3 regions of the Microcoleus sp. B9-D4 genome follow, and region 3 is predicted to be linked to each of the others. Evidence: riboswitches for the same ligand, from Rfam matches in the RefSeq annotation. Region 3 holds a riboswitch; each other region holds the start of a gene.
The links. Region 3 has a riboswitch for cobalamin ahead of QUB24_RS06485 (CbtB-domain containing protein). Riboswitches for the same ligand answer to the same signal wherever they lie in the genome.
Positions count from the first base shown of each region.

Region 1: it holds a riboswitch for cobalamin, as region 3 does, so the genes downstream of both, QUB24_RS28150 (DUF1636 domain-containing protein) here and QUB24_RS06485 (CbtB-domain containing protein) in region 3, are expected to answer to the same signal.
Region 2: it holds a riboswitch for cobalamin, as region 3 does, so the genes downstream of both, QUB24_RS31620 (hypothetical protein) here and QUB24_RS06485 (CbtB-domain containing protein) in region 3, are expected to answer to the same signal.

Region 1 is NZ_JAUBTS010000068.1:21,330-26,658, forward strand. Features, by position in the region: gene QUB24_RS28140 (GTP-binding protein) at 42-1,013, opposite strand; gene cobW (cobalamin biosynthesis protein CobW) at 1,196-2,230, opposite strand; gene QUB24_RS28150 (DUF1636 domain-containing protein) at 2,497-2,907, opposite strand; cobalamin riboswitch at 2,930-3,076, opposite strand; gene QUB24_RS28155 (serine/threonine-protein kinase) at 3,211-4,899, shown strand; gene QUB24_RS28160 (protein kinase domain-containing protein) at 5,013-5,329, shown strand, end outside.
Region 2 is NZ_JAUBTS010000102.1:6,077-11,405, reverse strand. Features, by position in the region: gene QUB24_RS31630 (ABC transporter ATP-binding protein) at 278-1,126, opposite strand; gene QUB24_RS31625 (methyltransferase domain-containing protein) at 1,256-2,122, opposite strand; gene QUB24_RS31620 (hypothetical protein) at 2,142-2,582, opposite strand; cobalamin riboswitch at 2,740-2,884, opposite strand; gene QUB24_RS31615 (Uma2 family endonuclease) at 2,923-3,501, opposite strand; gene QUB24_RS31610 (hypothetical protein) at 3,772-4,290, opposite strand; gene QUB24_RS31605 (hypothetical protein) at 4,347-4,514, opposite strand; gene QUB24_RS31600 (ABC transporter substrate-binding protein) at 4,498-5,329, opposite strand, start outside.
Region 3 is NZ_JAUBTS010000007.1:93,729-99,057, reverse strand. Features, by position in the region: gene QUB24_RS06490 (hypothetical protein) at 1-958, opposite strand, end outside; gene QUB24_RS06485 (CbtB-domain containing protein) at 1,104-1,301, opposite strand; cobalamin riboswitch at 1,320-1,462, opposite strand; gene QUB24_RS06480 (Nramp family divalent metal transporter) at 1,631-2,935, shown strand; partial or broken gene QUB24_RS06475 (transposase) at 2,945-3,649, shown strand; gene QUB24_RS06470 (heavy-metal-associated domain-containing protein) at 4,101-4,301, shown strand; gene QUB24_RS06465 (heavy metal translocating P-type ATPase) at 4,347-5,329, shown strand, end outside.

The DNA of each region.
Region 1 (5,329 bases), on a different contig from region 3:
CTGTTGCTAAAAGGCTGATTAAAAATCCTTCAAGATTTCAGTTAAACCAGACATTTACGAAAATCCTCTCGCAACTGATTTTCGTTTAAATTGCGACCGATGAATACAAGCTCGTTTTTCCGAGTTTCTGTAGCTTTCCAAGGTCGATCCGGTCTGCCATCGAACAACATATGCACTCCTTGAAAAACAAATCTGTTGTTTTCTCCGGCCATATTCAAAATGCCTTTGCTCCGAAAGATATTCGTGCCTTGAGTTCGCAACAATTCGCCGACCCAATCGCTAAATTTGTTGCCATCAATAGCACCAGATTCTACTATTGCTACTGAGGTAACAGTTTCGTCATGTTCGTGAGTATGTTCGCCCAAAAAATCGGGTTCTATTTCTAATGCCCGGTTCAAATCAAATGCTTTGACGCCCAACAAAGCATCCATTTGTAATTCAGCGTTGTGAGTACGGTAAATTTTTGCCATTGCATTCATGGCGCGAATTCGCTTTTCTAATTCTCCCAATTCTTCCTCAGCCACTAAATCTGTTTTGTTTAGTAAAACTACATCGGCGAAGGCAATTTGCTCTTGAGCTTCGTCTGCGTCCCAGTGCTGCCAGATGTGCTTGGCATCGACTACAGTGACAACTGCATCTAGCATTAATGTGTCCCGCATATCTTCGTCTACAAAAAATGTCTGAATGACGGGTGCGGGGTCGGCTAAACCTGTGGTTTCGATGACTATGTGGTCGAATTTGTCTCGCCGCTTCATCAAGTTACCGATAATCCGAATTAAATCGCCTCGGACTGTACAGCAAATGCAGCCGTTGTTCATCTCAAAAATTTCTTCGTCGGCATCAATTATCAGTTGGTTGTCGATGCCTACTTCGCCGAATTCGTTGACGATGACTGCAACTTTTTTGCCGTGTTCCTCTGTTAAAATGCGGTTCAGTAGCGTAGTTTTGCCTGCACCCAGATAGCCCGTGAGAACGGTAACAGGAACTGATTCGATCGCCCCAGCAGTCACCATACTTGACCTCGATTATTGTACAATGATAACCATTATCGCTATTGTACACCAGACCTGCTGGCAGCGCCCACAATATTAAATAATGTTAATAAATTGTTGGTGAGAGCTTGGAGGAGCGAGTTTTACCAATAATATTTGCTGCAATTCAAAATATCGATCGACCCGCCCCTCTCAGATGACAATTAGTTGTTAATCATAGCTGCAATTCGATCGCGCTCTAACTCTCTACCGATCAGCACTAATTTGGTTTGGCGGAGTTCGGAAGGTTGCCAAGGGCGATCGTAAAAATATTCTATCCGCGAACCCACACCTTGCAACACCATCCTCATCGGTTTCTTGGGAACCGCCACAAACCCTTTAATCCGATAGATTTCCTCCTGCTGCATCAAGGATTGCAGTTTTTTCACCAAAGCTTCAGGTTCAAATTCGCGATCGGCAATAAAGTAAGTCGAGTTAATATCATCATCGTGCTCGTGTTCCTCCTCAGTGTCGTGGTGACTCGGACGAGACTCCAAATCATCCTCAACCGCCGCATTAAATCCCATTAACACATCGGGGTTAATTTCGCCACCTTTGCAAGGCACAATTTTCACACTCGGACGCAACTCTTGCTGCAACCAGCTTTGGACTTTCTTGTGAGTTTCAGCATCTACGCGATCGACCTTCGTTAAAAGTACCATATCGGCACAGGCTAACTGGTCTTCAAACAATTCCTCGATCGGAGTTTCGTGATCTAAACTAGAATCGGCCTGCCGCTGTGCCATCAAAGCATCGATATCACCGACAAAAGTACCGCTAGCAATAGCTTCGCAATCGACAACAGCAACAACACCGTCTACAGTAGCACCCGTGCGAATTTCCGGCCAGCGAAAAGCTTGAATCAAAGGTTTAGGAAGTGCGAGGCCAGAAGTCTCAATTAAGATACAATCAATTTGTTCTCGGCGCTTCAACAATTCCTGCATAGTCGGCAAGAATTCCTCTTGAACAGTGCAGCAAAGACAACCATTTGTTAGTTCAACAATATTGCTGCTAACATTTTCTTCTTCGTCGCAAACTTGGCAATCGCGCAGCAGTTCTCCGTCAATTCCGATTTCGCCAAATTCGTTAACCAGAACAGCAATGCGGCGACCTTGATTATTTTGCAATAAGTGGCGAATTAAGGTAGTTTTGCCGCTACCGAGAAAACCAGTGATGACAGTAACAGGAATTTTGTGCATTGATAATTTTGTTGTTGTAGTGTGATTGAATATCTTTCAATTTTGGGTCAGGCAATTGCGGACAGAAAACTCGTTAAACCGACAGTCCGGCAGAGGTTTAAACCCCTGCCTCAAAGCGAAAGTCCTCTCAAGAGGACTAATGAGTTTAAAATTTTTATTCTCAGTCCTCTTTAGAGGACTTTCGCTATTAGCCAGGGACTTAAGTCCCTGGCGGATGGGTCGCCTTAGTTATCGGCGATGGGTAGAGCATGGTAACGAGAAAGGGTCTAATTTCCCAGTGGTGGAATCTTTGCTAAAACACCTTTTTTCAGAGCTTGAGGACGCTCTGACCAAGGCAACAAACCGTCCGGTTTAGCATAGTATTGACCCGCACATTCGAGTACAGCCGCGACGCTTTCCGACTCATTTGCAGGTAAATCGCCAAACAGATAAGTGTACTTTCCAACAGCAGCAAAAGACACCGCACAAGAGTGACTGCAAGCACTCATGCACTCAACCTCTTGAATCTCAAACTTATCAGAAAACTTCCAATTTTTAGCGAGTTGCGACAAATTTTCCATGAATTGTTGACCGCCGCTTTTACCTTCGCGCTTGCCGTTTTTCCAAACACTAGCACAAGCAGTGCAAACAAATAGACTGTGCTTTGTGCGTACAGCCGTGTTAATTCCATCCATCATCCGTACCTCGCAGATGCGTTCAAAAGTGAGTTAGATATCGGCGGGCATTCTGACTTGAAAAACCCCAAGGGTTTCATTACAGTTGCGGGACAGCGTCGGACTTGCACCGAACTTTCCCCGTTTCCTCTAGCGACTGCTCCCCGCTAGAACCGATCGCGAAATCACATCATACCGCACTTGCCGCCTTTTTTCAAAAAAGTTATGTTTGTAGGAGCGATCGTTTTGTTCGTAGTAAGGACTTTAGTCCTTATAAGATAACTGCTTCAGGACTAAAGTCCTTACTACCAACCATAGTAATTACCTATGAACGCTTTTCCTGACTTTTCCCAACATGGCTATCAAATAAGTCGCGAACTCGGATACAACAGTCTGGGCGGCCGCGTCACCTATCTCGCCACAAAAATTAACACTAAAAAATCCGTTGTAATTAAGCAATTTCAATTTGCTCAATTAGGTGCTAGCTGGGCCGAATACGAAGCTTACGAACAAGAAATTAAAGTTTTGCAAAATCTGGATCGTCCTGGCATCCCACGCTATCTCGATTCTTTCCAGACTGACAGCGGTTTCTGCATGGTGCAGGAATACAAAAATGCCGAATCTGCAGTCGCCCGGACTTTTTCGCCGCCGGATATCAAGCAAATTGCGATCGCAACTTTAGAAATTATAGCTTACCTGCAATCCCAGAAACCGCCCGTAATTCACCGCGACATCAAACCGGAAAACTTGTTAATCGACGAAGAGTTAAATGTTTACTTAGTAGACTTCGGTTTTGCGCGCTTGGGATGCGGAAACATTGCCGCCAGCAGCGTTGTCAAAGGCACGATGGGATTTATGCCACCCGAACAAATGTTCAACCGAGAATTAACCAAAGCCTCGGATCTTTACGGCTTGGGGATAACGCTGATTTGCTTGTTAACTGGTACGAAATCTGCGGATGTCGGTAATTTAGTTGATGCCAATTATGGCATTCATTTCCGGCATTTAGTACCGCCGTTGCAGCAAGGTTGGATGAATTGGCTGGAAAGGATGGTAGCGCCGAGAATTCAAGATAGATATCAGTCGGCGGCTGATGCTTTAGCTGCGCTACAATCTTTGGATGTCAGCAGCTTGCCGAAAGTGAGAATTGAGCGCGATCGCATTCAATTCACTGCTACTGAATATGGAGAAATCTTAACACAAACTATTGCAATTAGCAACCCAATTCCCGATACAATTTTAACAGGAAGATGGGAAGTTGCGCCGCATCCGAACGATCCGCCCCACACGCCCTACGACCACTCTTGGATCTCCTTTGAACCGCAGGCATTTGAAAGCAATAATATCGAGTGCACAATCGCCGTCGATACGAGCAAATTGCTGGCCAGTCAAACTTACAACCGCCAAATCATCTTGCGCGCAAATTCTGAACCCCAAACTCATACAATAGAATTGCAAGCTACAACAGCCCCGCTGCCCGTACCGCAAAAAACTAATTCTTTTTCTGCATACAGGCTGACTTTTATGTGCGGCTTTATTTTAGCAGGTTTAATGTCCGAGTTGATCTTCCACTTAACTTGGTTCATTTTGTTAATTTTGTTAGGTTTGATATATTCCTTGATTGAGGGCGAAGTAACTTTACTGGGAGCATTAGGAGGGAGCCTTATAGCCGCCTTAATTCTAGCAATGGCATCCTTGATTTACAAAATAGTTCATTTGATGTTTAACCATGTGATTGACGAGCAGAGATCCAGACAAATTATTGAAGTAGATGCTGCCCAAATAGCCTTTCTTTGTGCCGGATTTTGTATGAGTCTTGGATTATTATTTTACCTGTTTTTAAAAGTCGGTAGTCAATTAGAATGGGTTGAACCCATGGAAATGATAGCTGTAGGAGGAACGATAATGGTATCTTTAGTAGTTACTGCAATTCCTTTGTTTGAAATGAGTGTTTTTAAATCAAAAAGAATCCTTGCCCACTATCACAAATCCGAACCCAATTTAATTAAACCGTAAACAACTGAACTCTCGTTCGCGAGTTCTTAAGCTCGCACTACTGACAACTATCAACTATCAACTCCCAACAGTCAACTATCAACCATAAACTATCAACTATCAACTGTTTACCTATGAATGCTTTTCCTGACTTTTCCAACTACGGCTATCAAATAACCCGCGAACTCGGACACAATCGCGCTGGCGGTAGAGTTACTTATCTCGCTACCGAAATTAATACCAAACGTTCCGTCGCCGTCAAACAATTTCAATTTGCCCAAACAGGCGCTAATTGGGCTCAATATCAAGCGTGCGAACAAGAAATTAAAATTTTGCGAGAACTCGACTATCCTAGCATTCCCCGCTATTTAGATTCCTTCCCAACTGCATCGGGTTTCTGCATGGTGCAAGAATACAAAGATTCCCCTTCCTTGGCAAATTCTAACCGCTG
Region 2 (5,329 bases), on a different contig from region 3:
ATTGCTATATAGCAACCCTAAATCATTCGCGTAATTATTGTAGGGGCAATCCCACGCCCGGTTGCCCCGATAGATAGGGGGTAGGCACTCTTAGCACTACCCTACAAATTTACATGAATGATTTAGGATTGCTATAAACGGCGTTGCTGAATAGAGGTATGAATTCAAGATTTCCCAATTGCTATAAGCCCGCTTGAGGGTGAGTTTTGTAACTTCAAGCGAAAAGGTAATTCATACCGTGAATCAGCAACGCCAATTATCAATTGTCTAAGTTCCGTTAAAGCAGCCGACGTGCTTGTAAAATTTGTTGTTGCCATTGCTCGAAAGCGGGGATTTTTGAGCGATCGTCTGTTGGAAACATCGCCCTTATTTGCTCCATAAGCTCGATCGCCAGCGGTACACCAAGCTGCAATTGTTCCAACACATCCCGCTGAGCAAAAACGGTTTCCGGTGTTCCTTCTAAAATCAATTTTCCTCGATCCATTACAAACACCCAATCAGCCCAGCGGTAGATGAAATCGAGGTCGTGACTTGCTAAAAGAATAGTGGTTCCGGCGCTGTGAATTTGTTGGAGTAAACCGATCAGTTGTCGGGTGTGACGCGGATCGAGATAGGCGGTAGGTTCATCTAACAGCAGCAGTTTCGGCTTGAGAACCATGATATCGGCGATGGAAACCCGCTTTTTCTGGCCCAAACTGAGATTGTGAATTGGTTCGCGGGCGAGTTCGCTTAGATCGAATTGCTCGATCGCCTGCTGCACCTGTTGAGCAATTTCGGATTCTCTCAAGCCTAAATTGTACAATCCGTAGGAAATATCTTCTTCTACCGTGGAAGCTACTAATTGATGTTCGGGATTTTGAAACACGAGTCCGATTTGTTGGCGCAGTTGCATCAAAGATTTGCGATCGTAGCGAAAGGGTTCACCTTGCCAGCTAATGATTCCCTGTTGCGGTTGATATAAGCCATTTGCTAACAGAAAAAATGTAGTTTTGCCACAGCCATTTTGACCGATCAGCCCGCACCGTTTCCCAGCGGGAACTTTGAGATTTAAACCCTGAATTGCCACTCGCGAACCGCAGGGATAGGAGTAGCAAGTGCGATCGAATTCGAGAATCCATTCAGACATATTTTTTATTTTTTATAGCCTTGTTCCCAGGCTCTGCCTGGGAATAAATACCCGGAGGCTATGCCTCCAATTACCGATTACCGATGAATGATTACCAATTACCGATTACCGCTTTCCATTGTATTTGTGTCAGCCTTGATCAGATTTTGACAACTGCCAAAGTTGCATTTCATAACAGAGATGTTGCTCAAAAAGTTGACTTGCCTCCAATCCTTCAACTACCAGCTTCTTGAACCAGCGACGAAATATCCAGCGCAGGAATTTGTGGACGGGGGGAATTGTGATCGCAATCAAATCTGCAACATAGATCATTGTATTCAGTCCATATCGGCGGAAAGTATCGACATACAAATCGATTGTTGGCAAAATATGGGCGGAAATATCCTCAGTTTTTACTAAAGTGAATCCAGCCTGCTTTAATGCTGCATGAAGTTCCGTAACAACATGACAATTAGAGAACATTCCCTCTTTATAATTAGCATCAGATCGCAGCATATCAGCCAGCAAAACATAACCGCCGGGATTGAGGATTTTGGCGGCACCGTTAGCAATATCAACAGCCGACATATACTGGCTACTTTCGCTAAAGAGAATAAGATCGTAGAAATGGGTTGCTTTGAAGTCTTCAAACCTCGTGAGGTGGAAGATTGCCCGATCGCCCGTACACTTAAGAAAGCGCTGTTGTTGGAACGGATCGGGTGCGAGCCCTTCGACTGCAAAACCTCGATCGAGCAAATAAGCCGCATTTCCACCAATCCCGCAGCCCACATCGAGTATCGTATGAGTGCCTTTGGGGATTGCATCCAACAGTTTTACAGTATAAGCTTGCTGAGCGAGGCGCAATCGTGCGATCGTTAGTTCGTCAGCGGGCACAGGTAGGGTTTCCCAATAGCCGTAGTGAAGGTAGGGCGAATCTGTCAGGCCCAAATAGTAATTAAGCGCTGCATTTTGGTAGCGAGTTACCTTGGAAATTTCGATTGATTTTGGCTGCGGCATTCGGAAAATTTAGTAAGTTTTAGGATTTAGGGCAGAGTTGAAATTCTTCCCAGCGCTTGCATACTTGTTCATAGCACTCAACAGGAGAAATTGCCAACTTTTGCAACAAATTGATATCAATCTGACCGTTTGCGATCGACAAAAATATAATGGCTGCCTTGGGTTCGTAGCTATCAATGATTTGCAGCAGATTGAAAACAGTATTTGGTTCTATTTCTAGTTGTTGCAAATAAGCAGTTGCGTACAATTGGGAAACAAATTCCAGATCGTACTTGATAGTATCTACGCTCCAATTCACAGAACCGTTAATGGGAGTATTGATTTTGCAAGCAACCAAGCCTCGTCCTCGATGCAAAAAGCCATTCCAAGCAGTATGTCCTATCGGCAAAATATTCTGGTGAATAAACAAGTTTTGCCAGTAGCCAAAACTACCCTGCCAAACACTATCTTCAATTCGCATTTCTTTTCCATTAAAATAATATACGCTTCAGAACACAGATCGAATTACATCAGCGTTCATCTGTGTTCATCTGCTGATATCTGCGGTTAAAAAACCCCAATCCAATAATAAAAAAAATAATAAACTCACCATCACCCATACCTCGCAGATGAAAAACATGATTGTAAACAAATCGGCGGGCATCCTGACTCAGAGATGCAATAATCTCATTACAGTTGCGGGACAGCGCCGGATTCGCACCGAACTTTCCCCCTTACGTCTGATGGCTGTTCTCCATCAGAGCCGATCGATATACGGGGATATTACCACTATTTGGAACATTTGACAAAAAACCGTCCGCCTATTCACCAAACTCAATATTTTCATACAAATCTGCCAGCGAAATTTCCACAGCAACAGAGGTTAAACTGAGGCGATCGCCCATACAGCTATATTCCGAAAAAATCCACTTATTCGCATCAGTTTTAGAATATTGCTCGACCTGTAGCCGATATTGGTCGATTAATAAATACTCCTGAAAACTAGGAATACTGCGATAAGCAGCAAACTTTTCATCGCGGTCATAAGCTTTAGTACCTTTAGACAGCACCTCAGCAATTAGCAGCGGATTAGTAATTGTATCCGTTCGTCCAGATTGGAGCTCGATCGGGCGCGCTACCACCATCACATCCGGGTAAGTATAATTATTAAGCTGCGGAACCCAAAGCCGCTGATCCGAACTAAAAGTCCGATATGATTTCCCTTTTAACGCCAGTTTCAGCGCAACAACTAAATTAGTGGTAATTTCATTGTGATCCGGTGTGCCGCCAGCCATCAGAACAATCTCCCCATTGATAAATTCATGCCGATCCTGAGAATTGATTTCTAATTCTAGATATTCCTCAGCGGTGTAGGTTTTGGTGTCAACTTGCGCGATCATACACAACGCTCTCCTTTAATCTACTCATTTCAGTTTATCTTAAAAATTCTGCTAATTCCATGTAAAATTAGCTCAGGAACAGGCAAGATGCCTGTTCCACGCGACTGGTGTCTTTTCTAGCGTGATGGGAACTTATATCACCTAATAAAATAAGTTTGGTTTATGGTTTAGTAATTGGGGGTGTTGATCGAAAAGCTTATATCAATTGGAAAGCGCTAGGCTATGGGGCTTGCGACTAAGTGATATCCCTATCGTAGTAGCGAGTTATATTCAAAGAACCGTCTCTCCATCTACTCGAAAACGGATATTATCCCCGGACTCAATGGCGTGTTTATTAAATTCTCTCATCGCCGCCATCCGAGTTTCCCGATCGGTATGCACTCTCCCCTCATGGCTTACAGCGATTACTTGATCGTCATCATCACTTAGTTTAGAGATGAATTCTTGAAAATTCCTAAAAACACAAAGTTGCTCATAGGTGTATGCCTTGAGATGTTTAATTGCCTCTTCACCTCCGAAAATTGCACGCTCAACACTGTCCCAAACTGTTAGAGTAACTTGTCTGGTGTGTTCCTGGGAGGGATTCGGATCTAGGCAAACTAAATATCTTTGAGTTCTGGCGCTTTTTACAATATCGATACTCAAGGGCTTATTATCACTAAACCAAGCATCTTTAGAATATACAAGCTCACCCACTGGGGGAGGAGTAATAGATGGAAGTTGACCTTCTTTCATCTGTAGTTGTCGCTCTGTTTGCCGTTGTTTTTTGAGTTTTGCTTTTCTTCCCATACCAAATGTTCACTGCGGTGTTGCTTATAATTATAACCAGAAATTGTGCTCAAATATTAAAGCAGCCGTAGTGTTTCGCCGAAGGGAAATTCCTCCAAACCCAGTCCCCCGCCGCGATCGTCCACAGAACCGGGAGTGCGGGAACTTCCGTCGGAAACGTACCGTATCCATCCCTCATGTAAAGGAAACGCCTCGCACTTAACAAACTTACCGCAGCGGGACAAAGTTATAGCCAGTGCTTCCTCCTTGTTTAACTTGCACTAAAATCGGCTTACCAGCCCGATCGCCCGTGGGCAAAAACTTCACATCCTCGCTCGATCCGGCTGTCGAAAAACTCGCATTTCTGAGTGCTTGTTGCAATCCTTCCCGCGTATTGCTTTGTCGCAAGCCAGCGATGACAGCTTGAGTCGCGTCAAAACTCGTTGCTGTTCGCCAATTCACAATGCCTCCCCAACGCTGGCGGGCATTTTCTGGGAAACGGCTACCGGGATTAGTTTCAGGATGCCAGGGAACGGGCAAAACAAGCCCGTCAACGTCTTTTTGTCCGTCTTTTAAAGTTTGAAAGGTGTAGAGCGTAGTGCTGCCGTAGAGTGGCAATTTGCCTCGATTGATGCGAGCCAGAGAAATCGCACGGTCAATGCGATCGATGTGGGGCGCTACCATCAATCCTTGTGCACCTTTGCTGACAGCATCGGCGATCGCACTTTCGGGATTAAAAGAGGGTAAGGAAAAGTCGCAAACAGTGGGAGCTAATTTGCCGCCAGCAGCAGTAAGAGATGCCACAAATTCATCTTTAAATGATATGTTATCCGGTGCTTGGGAGTCATAACAAACGGCAATATTAGTTTGGGCGGCTGTTTTGACGGCATATTCTGCTAAGGGAGCTGCCATTAAGCTAATATTGGGTACTGTCCGAAAGATGTAGCTGCCAAATCCTGATAGATTGTTGGCAAAGCTCGTCGGTGTCACCATTACCAGTTTTTCTTGCTGATAGATCGGAGCAGCTTCGAGAGATGCGTTGCTAGCATTGTGTCCAATT
Region 3 (5,329 bases):
CAAAAAACTGCTCTTGCCATATCAGTTTTCCGGCTGCATCCGGGACACCTTTGTAGGCAAAAGCAATCCAATCATTTTCGAGTTGGGTGACTTTAACATTGAACAATACATCTGTGACTGGCTGATTTGTTTTGGTATCGGTGACTTGAACTTGTAAATTAGCAGCTTTCCCTACTGTCGCACTAACATCTCCAGAAAGTCGCACCTGTAAACCCTGAGATTGCACAATGGGGCTAGTTTTTTCTGTCGGTTTAGATTCTGTCATGTGAGACATTGGCATCGACATCTCAGACTGGGCAATTTCAGCACTGACATTAACATATAACAAGGTAGCGATCGCAATTATTATCGCCCCACTTAACAGCAATCGCACTCTTTCAGGCGCTATTTCTCCTGCTTGGATTTTGGGCTTTCCTCCAATCGCCAAGCCGCCACCTAGCCCAACAACCAACAAAATCACAGCTAAAATCCCAAAATTGCGATACTTCACCCCGTTTTCCGGCACGGATAGTGTTAAAGTTTGCTGAATAGGAGTAAAAGCATTTTCTGCGATCGGAGTCACCTTTGCTAACAATTGATAATTTCCCCTAATGGGCAGCATTTGCTGGATTTGTAACTCACCTTTAGCTGCAACAGCCTCTATATCCAGCAACTTTGTTCCCTCCACGATCGGAAAATCGGTGGTAAACCAATGATTTTTAGGCGGAGTTAAAATTGTCAAACTAATTCGAGCATTCTCTAAAGGAATCCCCGCTGCATCTAAAGCTTGCAGCTTTAACGACACTGGAGATAAAGGTGTAGTTGCCTCGGCTTCAAAGGGTAAAATCTGGCTGATTGGGGGTTCAGAAGTCAGTCGCACAGTTGATTGTGGAGACTGCGAAAACCCTACCCAACCATAGAAAAAGATACTCATCATGCAGACAGCACTGATGAGCGCAGAAAACTTTAATTTTGACATTTTAATTCTGGACTTTTAAGGAATCTCGCGCGGGGTGGGGGCGGGTTTATTTAACCTGTCTGCACTCTGAGAAAGCTCGCAGGTTTACCCGCCCCAACAGGTTAAACGAATCGCACTGCAATATCTCAAATAAAAACAATCTTGTTTAGTGACAACTAACCATCAAAGTGTGGTGGCGCAGAGAGTGTACCTTGTTATGGACGGCGGGATAAGTTGTAAAGTAAACAGTCCAGACAGTCAAAGCGCATAGGGAGATGTAGAGCGTCGCTTGCACGGGTGTTGAAAGCGTCAACCGTGCCGTTTGTTGCCAAACCGAAGAAGAAGAAGATTGAGTAGTCATCATGTACCTCGCAGATGAATAAAGTAAATTTGGGCATCGGCGGGCATCCTGACTTGGAGAACTTGTCTCCTTCACAGTTGCGGGACAGTGCCGGACTTACACCGAACTTTCCCCGTTACCTCTGGTGGCTGTTCCTCACCAGAACCGATTTGATATTCAGAGCATATCACACATTCTGTTGCTGCATTCACATTACCTGGAGTGTTAGATAAAAAATACACAACTTCATATTTCTTGCAACTTTGGCGGATTTTGAGCAATACGACTGATGAAATTTAACAGAATTTGTGAGATTATGAAAATAATATGAAAATTATTTAACAATAAAACCAATGACTCACCCCGAAAACAGACCCAGCCTTCCTGAAGTCCACCGCAGCGTCCCCGTTCCCAACAGCAAAGGTTTCTGGCGTAAAATGCTGGCCTACGCAGGGCCGGGATATTTGGTTTCAGTGGGTTACATGGACCCCGGAAACTGGGCGACTGACTTAGCGGGGGGAGCCAAGTTTGGCTATGCGCTATTAAGTGTGATTTTGCTATCTAATTTGATGGCAATTTTGCTGCAATCACTCTGCGTGCGTTTGGGAGTGGCAACGGGACGAGATTTGGCACAAGCTTGTCGAGATTATTTCAGTCCGCGAGTCAGTTTTTTGCTGTGGATACTTTGTGAAATTGCTATTTCTGCTTGCGATTTAGCTGAACTTGTTGGAAGTGCGATCGGACTGCAATTGCTATTTGGTATTCCCTTAGTTTGGGGAGTGTGCATCACTGCGCTAGATGTAATAATGGTATTATTTTTACAAGGAAAAGGCTTTCGTTATATCGAAGCTTTGGTGATTACGATTATTGCAATTATTGGCGGTTGTTTTATTGCAGAAATGATTTTTGCAAAACCTGATGCCGGAGGAGTTTTACTCGGTTATGTTCCCAGCCTAGAGATTTTGCAAAATCAGGCAATGCTTTATATTGCGGTGGGTATTTTGGGGGCAACTGTGATGCCGCACAATCTTTACTTGCATTCGTCGATCGTGCAAACTCGCTCTTGGGAAGAAACTGCTGATAAAAAATGGGAAGCAATTAAATTTGGCACAATTGATTCCACCGTAGCGCTGTCAATAGCTTTGTTTATTAATTCAGCAATTCTGATATTGTCGGCTGCAAGCTTTCATTTTTCCGGGTATCAAGAAGTAGCAGAAATTCAAGATGCTTACAAACTGCTTTCTCCGGTACTGGGTGTGGGTTCTGCTAGTGCAATTTTTGCCTTTGCTTTATTGGCTTCGGGGCAGAACTCAACCTTGACAGCAACTTTAGCAGGACAGATTGTGATGGAAGGGTTTCTAAATTTTCGGCTGCGACCTTGGTTGCGGCGCTTGCTGACTCGACTGATTGCAATTGTGCCGGCTTTGATCGTAATTATCTTGTTTGGTGAAGGCAGTACAACTAATTTACTGGTTTTCAGTCAAGTGATTCTCAGTTTGCAATTACCCTTTGCAGTAATTCCCTTGGTAATGTTTACCTCAAACCGCAACTTAATGGGAGAGTTTGTGAATCCATTTTGGCTGAAAGCCTTAGCTTGGTTAGTGGCTAGTATTATAGTAGGATTAAATAGTTGGCTGTTATTGCAGACTATTTTCTAGTAATCTGCGATTGCGGTAGAGGCAGGAACACATTTAATATTTGATGCCTTAATGTGTCCATATAAAATGGGAGAAAGAGTAAGAGCGTTAAAGTTGTTACGCTCAGTAACGCCAGGAATGCTATTGATGTGGGATAGAGGCTTACATTCTTATGCGATGGTAGAAGCTACAGTCAGTAAAGGTTGTGAGTAGAAGAGTGCGAATTCCATCCAACGTTAAATTCTTAAACCAAACACTATTAGATGATGGTTCATATTTGAGGAAAGATTTATCCATCAGGCAAACTAAGAAAAAAAAGATTTAAGCCCATACAGGTAAGAGTAATTGAGTACACAATTGAGGCTCCCGAACACCCAGTCACACAAATTAGATATCGTTTAATTACGAGCTTGTTGGACGCTGAAAAATTTCCAGCCCAGTCACTTGCTTGTGAATATCATCAACGTTGGGAAGTCGAGAATACTATTGATGAAGTCAAAGTACATTTATTGGGAAGAAAAACTCATATTCGTTCTCAAAGACCGAAAGAAGTGGTACAAGAAATTTATGGTTTACTACTAGGACCGAAGAGCTGTACGGTCATTAATTTTTCAAGCTGCAAGCAGTGCCGGTGTTTCACCATTGCGTCTGTCTTTTACTGGAACATTACGAGTGATTCGTCGTGCTCTGCCAAAATTCCAGCGGTTACAACCACAAGAAATTCTCTTCTTTTGAATTGGTTAACTTTAGAGATACTTGACCAACTTCTACCTGAAATGGTTCATAGAAACAACCCAAGAGTTGTGAAAAAGCCTGTCTCAAAATTTCGCTCTAAACAAGTTAAACACAGAGGTACTGGAATAATAATGAATCCTCCTGTATTTATTGTTTTAAGCACTGCATAGCCCTTAACTGAACCGTATTGGCGCAGAAGGGACAGGTCCACACTTGGCCTTGATTGAAGGGAAGCATGACTCCCTGCGTGCGATCGGCGCCCCAATCTAGGATACACCGACTTTGAAAACACGCCCTAGGGATTCAAGAGACAGCAGATCATGGTGTCCAGGGTGTTGATTTCTCCTTTTTAGAGGTTCTCAAAAATTTCTTTTCATTCCCCCTTGACACTCCAGTGGACTGGATACTGCAAGATAGGATTAACCCCTCAAAGGAAAGGAAAAATACAACCATGACACTACAGCTAAAAGTCCCTAACATGGCGTGTTCAGCTTGTGGCGAAACCATTACCAAAGCCATCAAGACAGTAGATGCCGCCGCAAATGTTCAGGCAGATCCCAAAACCAAACTGGTCAATATCCAAACTCAAGCATCTGAAGCCGCCATTACAGAGGCAATTACAGTGGCAGGTTATCCCGTTACCTGTCACTAAAGATTTCTCAGACCCATTTTAAGGATGAAAATAAGGAGATTTTGTATGGAAAACGCCACTATGAAACTGCGAGGCATGAGTTGTGCCTCTTGTGCAAGTAACATCGAAGAGGCAATCCGCTCAGTTCCGGGAGTTGAGACGTGCAATGTTAATTTTGGAGCTGAACAAGCCAGCGTTACCTATAATCCCAGCCAAACTGATGTAGCAGCGATTCAGGATGCCGTGGATGCGGCTGGATATTCTGCTCTGCCGATGCAAGATGATGTACTTGCCCCAGAAGATGATGCAGAACGGCAGGCGCGGCAAAGTGAAAATCAGGACTTGACCCGCAAGGTGTGGGTTAGCGGTATTATCAGCGCCGTTATCGTGATTGGCTCGCTGCCTGCGATGACGGGATTGCCTATTCCCTTGATTCCCATGTGGCTGCACCATCCCTGGCTACAACTTGTACTCACTACTCCAGTATTGTTTTGGGCGGGTAGGTCTTTCTACATCAATGCCTGGAAAGCCTTGAAGCGTCATACCGCGACAATGGATACGCTAGTAGCGATCGGGACAGGGGCAGCTTACCTCTATTCTCTATTTCCCACCTTCTCTCCCCAGTGGTTTATCAGTCAGGGTCTTAAACCAGATGTGTACTTTGAAGCGGCATCTGTAATTATTGCATTGCTCTTGCTAGGACGACTGTTGGAAAACCGCGCTAAGGGACAAACCTCAGAAGCAATTCGTTCTCTTATGGGTTTGCAGGCAAAAACGGCGCGGGTAATTCGTAATGGACGAGAAGTGGACATTCCCATCGCTGAGGTAGTGTTGGAAGATGTCATTCTAGTTCGTCCGGGTGAAAAGATTCCCGTGGATGGCGAGATTATTGATGGCTCCTCAACGATTGATGAGGCAATGGTGACGGGTGAAAGTGTACCCGTGAAAAAGCAGCCTGGTGATGAAGTGATTGGAGCGACTATTAACAAGACTGGAAGCTTCAAATTCCGAGCCACACGAGTGGGTAAAGATACGTTTTTGGCGCAAAT